3 regions of the Acerihabitans sp. genome follow, and region 2 is predicted to be linked to each of the others. Evidence: riboswitches for the same ligand, from Rfam matches in the RefSeq annotation. Region 2 holds a riboswitch; each other region holds the start of a gene.
The links. Region 2 has a riboswitch for thiamine pyrophosphate ahead of thiC (phosphomethylpyrimidine synthase ThiC). Riboswitches for the same ligand answer to the same signal wherever they lie in the genome.
Positions count from the first base shown of each region.

Region 1: linked by a shared signal. The riboswitch ahead of thiB (thiamine ABC transporter substrate binding subunit) and the one ahead of thiC (phosphomethylpyrimidine synthase ThiC) in region 2 are both predicted to bind thiamine pyrophosphate.
Region 3: linked by a shared signal. The riboswitch ahead of thiM (hydroxyethylthiazole kinase) and the one ahead of thiC (phosphomethylpyrimidine synthase ThiC) in region 2 are both predicted to bind thiamine pyrophosphate.

Region 1 is NZ_DASWOM010000098.1:1,781-5,027, forward strand. It holds gene sgrR (HTH-type transcriptional regulator SgrR) at 1-1,068, shown strand, start outside; TPP riboswitch at 1,110-1,227, shown strand; gene thiB (thiamine ABC transporter substrate binding subunit) at 1,271-2,251, shown strand; gene thiP (thiamine/thiamine pyrophosphate ABC transporter permease ThiP) at 2,227-3,247, shown strand, end outside.
Region 2 is NZ_DASWOM010000026.1:7,108-10,354, reverse strand. It holds gene thiC (phosphomethylpyrimidine synthase ThiC) at 1-1,627, opposite strand, end outside; TPP riboswitch at 1,729-1,842, opposite strand; gene rsd (sigma D regulator) at 1,887-2,408, opposite strand; gene nudC (NAD(+) diphosphatase) at 2,501-3,247, shown strand, end outside.
Region 3 is NZ_DASWOM010000004.1:70,182-73,428, forward strand. It holds gene thiD (bifunctional hydroxymethylpyrimidine kinase/phosphomethylpyrimidine kinase) at 1-621, opposite strand, end outside; gene thiM (hydroxyethylthiazole kinase) at 618-1,412, opposite strand; TPP riboswitch at 1,452-1,552, opposite strand; gene VGC33_RS00450 (hypothetical protein) at 1,599-1,799, opposite strand; gene VGC33_RS00455 (helix-turn-helix transcriptional regulator) at 2,119-2,850, opposite strand.

The DNA of each region.
Region 1 (3,247 bases), on a different contig from region 2:
TGCCTCACTTTGCTGCGCCTGCGGAAAAATCCACTGTTTAACCATATAAAAAATGTCTCCAGCGCCATAGCCAATACCATTGATATCATGTTAACCGCCGCGGACAACTGGCTGCCCTGGCTGCTGGGCAGCGTGCCGGCGATGATTTTGCCGCAAGAATGGCAGACGATGCCGGACTTTGCCCGCCGCCCTGTCGGCACCGGGCCTTACGAGGTTATCGATAACCGGGACAGCCTATTGAAGATCCGCGCCTTCGATGATTATTTCGGCTATCGGGCGCTGATCGATGAAGTGAACATCTGGGTACTGCCGGAGCTGACCGCCGAGCTGAGTTACTCCGGCGTCCAGCTCCAGGCGGACAACAGCGGCCATGATGAATTGGAGACCCGGCTGGAGGAAGGCTGCTATTTCCTGCTCTACGATGACCGATCGCCGCTGATGCAAAACGACGATATCCGCCGTTGGCTGAGTGAAAATATCGATCCCATCTCCATGCTGACCGAAGCGGGGCCGGCCTATCAGCACTACTGGTCGCCGGCATACGGCATCCTGCCGCGCTGGCACCATAGCCGGGTCGCCGCCCCCAGTCCCAAACCCGCGGGGTTGCACAGCCTCACCCTGACGCGGTACCGCGCCCATCCGGAATTCGACGATCTTTGCCGCGCGCTGGCTGAGGTGCTGGCCCGCCAGGAGATTGCGCTGGTGGTCAATACCGTGGATTACGCCGACTGGCATAACGGTGAGGCCGCAAGCGACATATGGCTGGGCAGCGCCAATTTTTATCTGCCGCTGGACTATTCCCTGTTCGCCAGTTTTTACGAAATGCCGCTCATGCATCAATGCCTGCCGGCCGGCCTTGACCTCGCGCTGGAGGAATGGCGCGGCAGCGGTTTATCCATGGCGGAATGGTGCCGATCGCTGGTCACCGGCCACCGTCTGCATCCGCTGTTCCATCATTGGCTGATTTTGCAGGGACAGCGCAGCATGCGTGGTATCCGGATGAACACGCTGGGATGGTTTGATTTTAAATCCGCCTGGTTCGCGCCGCCGGATCCCCGGGCGATGTAAGCGGCGCTGTTAAGCCGGGGATAAAAGCTTTACACTTGAACCTGTTCTCAACGGGGTGCGAACCTCCCGGCGGAGTATTAGCCTGGACGCGAGCTGAGAGTATACCCGTCGAACCTGATCCGGCTAATACCGGCGAAGGGATTTGAGAGTGCGCTTTGCTGCCTCAAACGCCTTTGCCGCCTTTTTTTTCCAGGAGCGCGAAGTGTTGAAAAAATGGTTACCCTGCCTGCTGTTGTTAGCCGCCGCCCCGGCGCTGGCAAAACCCGTCCTGACGGTTTACACCTATGATTCCTTTGCCTCGGAATGGGGACCGGGACCGGCTATCAAAACCGCCTTCGAAAAACAATGCGACTGCGAGCTGAAGTTCGTGGTGCAGGAAGACGGCGTCGCCCTGCTCAACCGACTGCGCGTTGAAGGCAAGAACAGCGACGCGGATGTGGCGCTGGGTCTGGATAACAACCTGCTTAAAGCCGCGCAGGATACCCATCTCTTCGCGGCGCACAACGTCGATACCTCGCGCCTCACCCTGCCGGACGGCTGGCGAGACGCCACCTTCCTGCCTTTTGATTACGGGTATTTCGCTTTTGTCTATAACAAGAACACGTTAAAAAACCCGCCCAAAAGCCTGCATGAACTGGTTGACGGCCCGCAGGCGCTGAAAATCATTTACGAAGACCCGCGCACCAGCACTCCGGGCCTGGGCTTATTGCTTTGGGTACAACAGGTCTATGGCGATCAGGCGCCCCAGGCCTGGCGGCGGCTGGCGAAAAAAACCGTTACCGTCACCAAGGGCTGGAGCGAAGCCTATGGCTTATTCCTGAAAGGGGAAGCGGATATGGTGCTCAGCTATACCACGTCGCCGGCCTATCATATCAATGAGGAAAAGAAAGATAACTATGCCGCCGCCGCCTTCAGCGAAGGCCATTATCTTCAGGTCGAGGTGGCGGCACAGTTGGCCGCCAGCAAGAATCCGCAGTTGGCGCAGCAGTTTATGCGCTTTATTGTTTCCCCGGCCTTCCAGGAGACGATCCCGAAGGGTAACTGGATGTATCCGGTTATCAAAACCGCGCTGCCGGCCGGCTTTGACGTGTTGCCGGCCAAGACGCTGAATTTCAGCGCGGAGGACGTCGCGGCCAAACGAAGCGAATGGACCCAGAACTGGTTACGCTCCGTCAGCCAATAATGCCGCGCTGGTTATGGCCTGGGCTGCTGGCGGCGCTGCTGTTGACGGCCGTTGCCCTGGCGGCGGTCGGCGCCCTGTGGCTCAACGCGCCTGCGCCACAATGGCGCGCCATGCTGACGGACAGCTACCTCTGGCATGTGCTGCGCTTTACCTTTTGGCAGGCGCTGCTGTCGGCGCTGCTTTCGGTGCTGCCCGCCATTTTCCTGGCGCGGGCGCTTTACCGCCGTCGGTTCCCTGGGCGCCTGCTGCTGCTGCGCTTTTGCGCCATGACGTTGGTGCTGCCGGTACTGGTGGCGGTATTCGGCATCCTGAGCGTGTATGGCCGCCAGGGCTGGCTGGCGCAGCTCTGTCTTTGGCTGCATATCCCTTACGGCTTTTCACCCTACGGTCTGCGCGGGATCCTGCTGGCCCACGTTTTTTTCAACCTGCCGCTGGCCACCCGCCTGTTGTTGCAGGCGTTGGAGGCCATCCCGGTGGAACAGCGCCAGTTGGCCGCGCAGCTGGACATGTCCGGCTGGAATTTTTTCCGCATTCTGGAGTGGCCTTATCTGCGCCGTCAGCTGCTGCCCGCGGCGGCGTTGATATTTATGCTTTGCTTCGCCAGTTTCGCCACGGTGCTGGCGCTTGGCGGCGGGCCGCGGGCGACCACCATCGAACTGGCGATTTATCAGGCCTTAAGCTACGACTACGATCCTGGCCGCGCCGCGCTGCTGGCCCTGGTGCAGATGGTCTGTTGCCTGGGACTGGTGTTGTCAAGCCAGCGGCTGACCCGCGCGTTTCCCGTGGGGGCGACGCATTTTTCATCCTGGCGCAACCCAGGCGACAACCTGGCGCGCCGGCTGACCGACGCGCTGTTTATTGTCCTGGCGCTGGCGCTGCTGGCGCCGCCCCTGCTGGCGGTGGTGACCGGCGGCATTACCATCGGCATGGAGCGGGTGTTGTCGCAGGCGGCGTTATGGTCGGCGCTGCTGACCTCGCTGCGTATTGCCCTGGGCG
Region 2 (3,247 bases):
ACATGGCGTTATCGCGTATTTGCGCACCGGGATGGCCCTTGGCCAGGTCGGCGGCGTGAGCGGCGATTTTATAGGTGATAAGCCCTTGTTTAACGTCTTCTTTATTCGGCAGGCCCAAATGTTCTTTCGGCGTGACGTAACACAGCATCGCACAACCGAACCAGCCGATAAGCGCGGCGCCGATACCGGAGGTGAAATGGTCATAGCCCGGCGCGATATCGGTGGTCAGCGGCCCCAGGGTATAAAACGGCGCTTCGTGGCAATGCTCCAACTGTTCGGTCATATTGCGCCGGATCATCTGCATGGGGACATGACCGGGACCTTCGATCATCACCTGAACATCGTACTCCCAGGCAATTTTGGTCAATTCGCCCAGGGTATGGAGTTCGGCAAACTGCGCTTCGTCGTTGGCGTCCTGGATTGAGCCCGGGCGCAAGCCGTCGCCCAGGGATAGCGAAACGTCGTAGTCGGCGCAGATCCGGCAAATGTCGCGAAAATGCTCGAACAGGAAGCTTTCCCGGTGATGTGACAGACACCACTTGGCCATAATGGATCCGCCGCGCGAGACGATGCCGGTCAGCCGTTTGGCGGTCATCGGCACGTAGCGCAGCAGCACGCCGGCATGGATGGTGAAATAGTCCACGCCTTGTTCCGCCTGTTCAAGCAATGTGTCGCGAAAACATTCCCAGGTCAGGTTTTCCGCCACGCCGTTGACTTTTTCCAGCGCCTGGTAGATGGGCACCGTGCCGATGGGCACCGGGCTGTTGCGCAGGATCCACTCGCGGGTTTCATGGATATAACGGCCGGTGGATAAATCCATCACCGTATCCGCCCCCCATCGGGTGGCCCAAACCAGTTTTTCGACCTCTTCCTCAATGGACGAAGTCACCGCCGAGTTGCCGATATTGGCGTTGACCTTTACCAGGAAGTTACGGCCGATAACCATCGGCTCCGACTCCGGATGGTTGATATTGGCGGGGATAATGGCGCGGCCTTCGGCCACTTCCCGGCGCACGAACTCCGGGGTGATATCCGGCGGTAAATGCGCGCCGAAGCTCTGGCCGGTATGCTGTTGCAGCAAAACGTCGCCACGGATGCGCTCGCGGCCCATATTTTCCCGCAGGGCGATGAATTCCATTTCCGGCGTAATGACGCCGGCGCGGGCATAATGGAGTTGAGTAACGCAGTGGCCGGATTTGGCGCGCCGCGGCGTATGGCTGGGGGCGAAACGGATCTGGTCCAGGCCTTCGTCGGCCCGGCGTTCGCCGGTAAAACGCGAACTCAGGGCGTTTAGCGCCTCGCTGTCCCCGCGCTGTTCGATCCAGTCCGAACGCAGTCGGTTAAGGCCGGCGCGCACGTCGATGTCAATCGCCGGGTCGCCATAGGGGCCGGCGGTATCGTAGACCGGCACCGGTTCGTTTTCTTCCTGGCGCGGTGTTTTGCCGCTGCCGCCGATAAGCGTGGGGCTAAGGGTGATTTCCCGCATCGGTACCCGGATGTCGGGGCTGGCGCCCTGAAGATAAATACGCCGGGAGTTGGGAAAGGCTTCGCCCTTCAGGCGATGGATAAATTCCTGCGCCTGGGCGCGCTGTTCGCGGCGGGAAAGAGTGGTTTTGGACAACGACATAGCAATTCCTCACAATAAACGGGAAAATTGCTTGTCAGGAGCGCTACGGGAGGAATAAAGCCGGGCTTGGAATCTGGCATGAACCTCCTGCCAGATCAAAGCATTGGATTACTCTTGTTCCCTTCGCGGGTATTAACCCGATCAGGTTCCGCGGATCCCGAATTAACGGTCTCAGCCTGGCGTAATGTACGCGCTAGGCACTCCGACAAGATATATCGGCCCGGGAAGGGCCGGTTACAACCTACTGCTTACAGCATGATTACGCCAGACGCGACACGTCCGGGTTATTAGCGGCCGGCAACGAGGCCAGGTAGTCCGCCTTATATTCCAGCGCCTGCTGGATCAGTTTGTCTTCCAGGGCGAAGCGGGTGGCCAGGGCTTCGCCCACGTCGGAAAGGGCCTGCTGGAACTCCATGCAGTTATCATGATCGATGGCCGTTTCCAACTGGCTGTCATGGAATGCCATAATTTGTTTGGTATTCGCCTGCAGCGCCGGATACAGCTGGGTGCTGATGATTCTTTTGCTGCTGCTGGTATCGTCCGCATCCTGGACGATGCGATCGTAGATATTGAAATGGCCGGCGGAAAGATAATCCACCAGTTTATGGCAAAAGTCATCCAGCGCGTTTTCATCCAGGAGAGTATGCTTTTCTTTATTGGGCTTTAGTCCGATGAGATGGTAGTACGCAATGAGCAATTCCCTGCGCGCCAGTATCCACTGGTCGATAAGTTCATTGCTGCCGCCAACGCGTTGAGCCAGAATGTCCAGCTGGTTTAGCATGATTGACTCCGATGTAATAAAGTAACACTGCGTTACTCATCAATTAAAGCTAAATTCTAGCTTGCCAGTGAATAAGAGGTAGTGCAACTAAAATGGAACAAGAACTCAACGGTAGCGAAAATGGCTGGTGGATTGTCAGCCAGGATAGCAAATTGTGGTTACCCAAGGGGGAACTGCCATTTGGTACCGCATCGGCCTGGTCACTACAGGGATTTACCGCGACGCTTATCGGTGAATGGGACGGTTCGCCCGCCTGGCTGGTACGCCACGCCATGCCGCGCGATATGGGGTCGGTACGCCAGATAATCGACAGCGACGCCGGCCTGTTCCAACTGGCGGGCCGGGGGGTGCAACTGGCTGAGTTTTATCGTTCCCATCGCTACTGCGGCTACTGCGGCCATGAGATGCGCGTCAGCAACCGGGAGTGGGCATGTCTGTGCGATAGCTGCCATGAACGCTATTATCCGCAAATCGCGCCCTGTATTATCGTGGCGATACGCCGCGGCGACGATATCCTGCTGGCTCAGCATACCCGCCATCGCGGCGGCATCTACACGGTGTTGGCCGGTTTCGCCGAAGTGGGGGAAACCCTGGAGCAGACCGTGGCCCGCGAGGTGATGGAAGAGACGCGGATTAAGGTGAAAAACGTACGTTATGTCACCTCGCAGCCCTGGCCTTTCCCGCATTCGCTGATGATGGCGTTTATGGCGGAATACGCCGGCGGCGATATCACCCCCGATCGCAATGAAATCCTCGATGCGGGTTGGTACCGTTATGACGCGCTGCCCCTGTTGCCGCCCCCCGGCACCGTGGCCAGGCGTTTAATCGAGGATACGGTC
Region 3 (3,247 bases), on a different contig from region 2:
ACGGGTATTGACCCTGGGGGCGTCAAAACGCCGTTCTTCCGCGGCGGTGATAAGCCAGTCGGGACTGGACCCGCCGTGCAAATGTCCGCCTTTCATCACCACCGCCTGGCAGCCATGGTCCAGCAGCGCCCGGCCCTGCGCGCGCATGTCCTCTTCATTGGCGGCCGCGCGGCAGCCCAGCAGCGCCGCCGCTTCCGGCAGATTGGGCGTGATGATGGACGCCAGCGGCAATAATACATCGCGCATTGCGCTCACCGCGTCCGGCGCCAGCAGGAAATCACCGCTTTTCGCCACCATCACGGTATCGAGAACCACGTAGGGAATCGGATATTGCCGCAGTTTTTCCGCTACCGCGCGCACGATGGCCGCGTCCCCGAGCATGCCGATTTTCGCGCTGTCGATACGCACGTCCCCCAGCACGGAATCCAGCTGCGCGGCGACGAAATCAGCGCTGATGGGATAGATGGACTGCACGCCCCGGGTATTTTGCGCCACCAGCGCGGTGATAACCGTCGTCCCGTAGGCGCCCAGCGCCGAGAAGGTTTTCAAATCGGCCTGGATGCCGGCGCCGCCGCTGGGGTCGGTGCCGGCGATACTGAGCAGGTTATGGCAACGCTTCATTGGAGATACTCCCCGCGCAGGGCATACAGCCGGTCGAGGAAACCCACCGCGAAGCTGCCCGGCCCCGCCGTTTCACGCGCGGTCAATCGCCCGGCCCGCGCCATGAACCTGCAGGCGGCGGCCGCATGCTGCAACCGATCGCCCGGCAGGGCGCAACATGCCGCCACGACTGCCGATAAGGCGCAACCGGTGCCGGTTACACGCGTCATCATGGCGTCTCCGTCGGTCACAGACCAGGCCCGATCGCCGTCGGTGATAAAATCCACCCGGCCGGTGACCGCCACCAGGGTGCCATAGTCCGCGGCCAGCCGCCGGGCGAAAGGCAAGGCGTGGCGGGAATCGTCGGCGCTATCCACGCCCCGTCCCAGGGCCGGCTGCCCGGCCAGCGCCAGGATTTCCGAGGCATTGGCGCGAATGGCGGCGGGTTTCAACGCCAATACGCCCATGGCGAATTCGGTGCGGAAGGCTAACGCGCCCACCGCCACCGGATCCAGCACCCACGGCGTGCCGGCATCATTGGCGGAAGCGATGGCGGCTAACATCGCCTCTGCCCGGGGTTCGGTCAGCGTGCCGATGTTTACCAGCAGGGCATCGGCCATGGCGCTGAACTGAAGCGCTTCCCGCGTTTCAATCACCATGGCCGGCGCGGCGCCGACGGCCAGCAGCGTGTTGGCGGTAAACGCCTGCACCACATCATTAGTCATACAATGGACCAAGGGTGCATGCTGGCGCAGCAGGGAAAGGGAATCCGCGGCGGCTAAGCCGGGCAATTCGGTGGGTTCGGCGATCATAATGCTCCCAGCCGGCGCTTTGGAAGACGGACCCGGCGGAACATGAGGCCGTGACTTCCCTACGCTGGCATTATCCAGATCAGGTCATACGGGTAAAATCTCAGTCCGGCGCACGGCGGCGGACACCCCGAGTCAAGTTGCTTGATTATCCGGTTACCGGAGTAAAAGATCAATGCGGGGTTTTGCTCAAGGAAGACTGGGGTCGATTAACATACGGCCATAGCACGAATCGCCATGGGGCCGCCGGCCGCCGGCGTTTGCCGGTGTCAACCACCACTGCGCTCCGCCCTCGCCCTGCTCCAGGCGGGCAAATCCCGCCTCGGCCAGCGCGCTGAGCCTGCCGCTAAGCCAGGCGTCGCCCTCTACCGGCAGGGAAAGGCGCCACACGGGTTCACCATCACACTCCACCCGCTTATTATTCGTGAAATCGATTAAATTTTTTTTATGGAGACGTTCAGAGGAATATGCTGATAATGAAATCAATGCTAATAAATAACAAAGCCAGGATTTAAACATACCCACCTTCAACACGGCAAAAAAAACCAATGATACCATCAAATTTTCCGCAGTGATGCGCTTAAACTAAACACTATATAAATGGTATTCAATATATCGGGAATGACTTTTTACATTAGCCGCTTGATTAATAATGCCTTGACCGTTAACGAAATTTCAATAGCCGCATGGCGCCATCATAAACGCAAGGTTAACCAAATAACTTCAGTTCGGTGGCCCGGCTAATGGCGTGTTTCGCATTAGTGACGCCAAGCTTATCAATAATATTTCTGATATGAAATTTTACCGTCCCCTCGCGTATTGCCAGGATGGTCGCCACCTCGCCATAGGTTTTACCGACACTGGCCCAAAATAACACTTCTTTTTCCCGTGGCGACAGTGTCTGGACCTGCGGCGTTTCAGTATATAAAGTCACAACGGAAATATTTTTATTTATAAAATTCAATACCTTATCGTGAGTAGTAATCAACAGCATCTGCAGCTTTTCCTTATTTTTCTCAATAAAATGATAGAATTCATCATTCCCCTGCCGGTTGCTTATGCTCAACGTCGCCAGATTGTTATCGCAATCATGCAGGGTAAAGGTGTAGCCGCTGTCCAGCCGGTAATATTTTGACAATCTGAAAAAGCTATGCTGTTGTATTATCGACGGGTTATCGGGCCATAAAAAGGGGGTAAATCGCCGGCAGGCAATAAGCATGACCGGATCGATTTTTTGATAACCATAACTGCAGTATTGATTCAGCCAACCGGTGGGGTAGTCGGATATAATAGATGCCGGCAAGTTATCAGCTTTATTCATCATAAAGTAGGCGAAACAGAACGCGTTGGCATTCTTGAATATTTGCTGAAGGTAGACTTTGATTTCTCTTTTCATCGTCTGGATAAAAAAATCTTGATTATTCTCTAAGAATTTTTCCATAAAATATGCCTGCCATATTAACTAACACTCATCATTTATTATCCATTAGAGGTAATAAATAAATGCTTCTATGTGTAATAACGGTGGGATTTTGGATAATATAAGAGGCACGCTATGGATGCAACCTCTAACAGCTTTATCAATCATTCCGGCGCTAATGACTGCCGGCCTGGGCTGGCGCCGACGTCCAGCGGGGTTTTAAGACGGTATATCCCCAGCGGTATTCTGCGTTTTTCTTCATCTGGTTTAACGTTCAGCTAGTTGCGGCCCGTTGATAGCCGCCGGCAATTCCGCCATCGCGAGCCAGGCCGGCGATCCGCCGCCGCAACCGTAGCAAATCTTTCGCTATTGGTATAATAAGCATAAAATTATTTGTTCCAAAAATAGTGTGTACCCT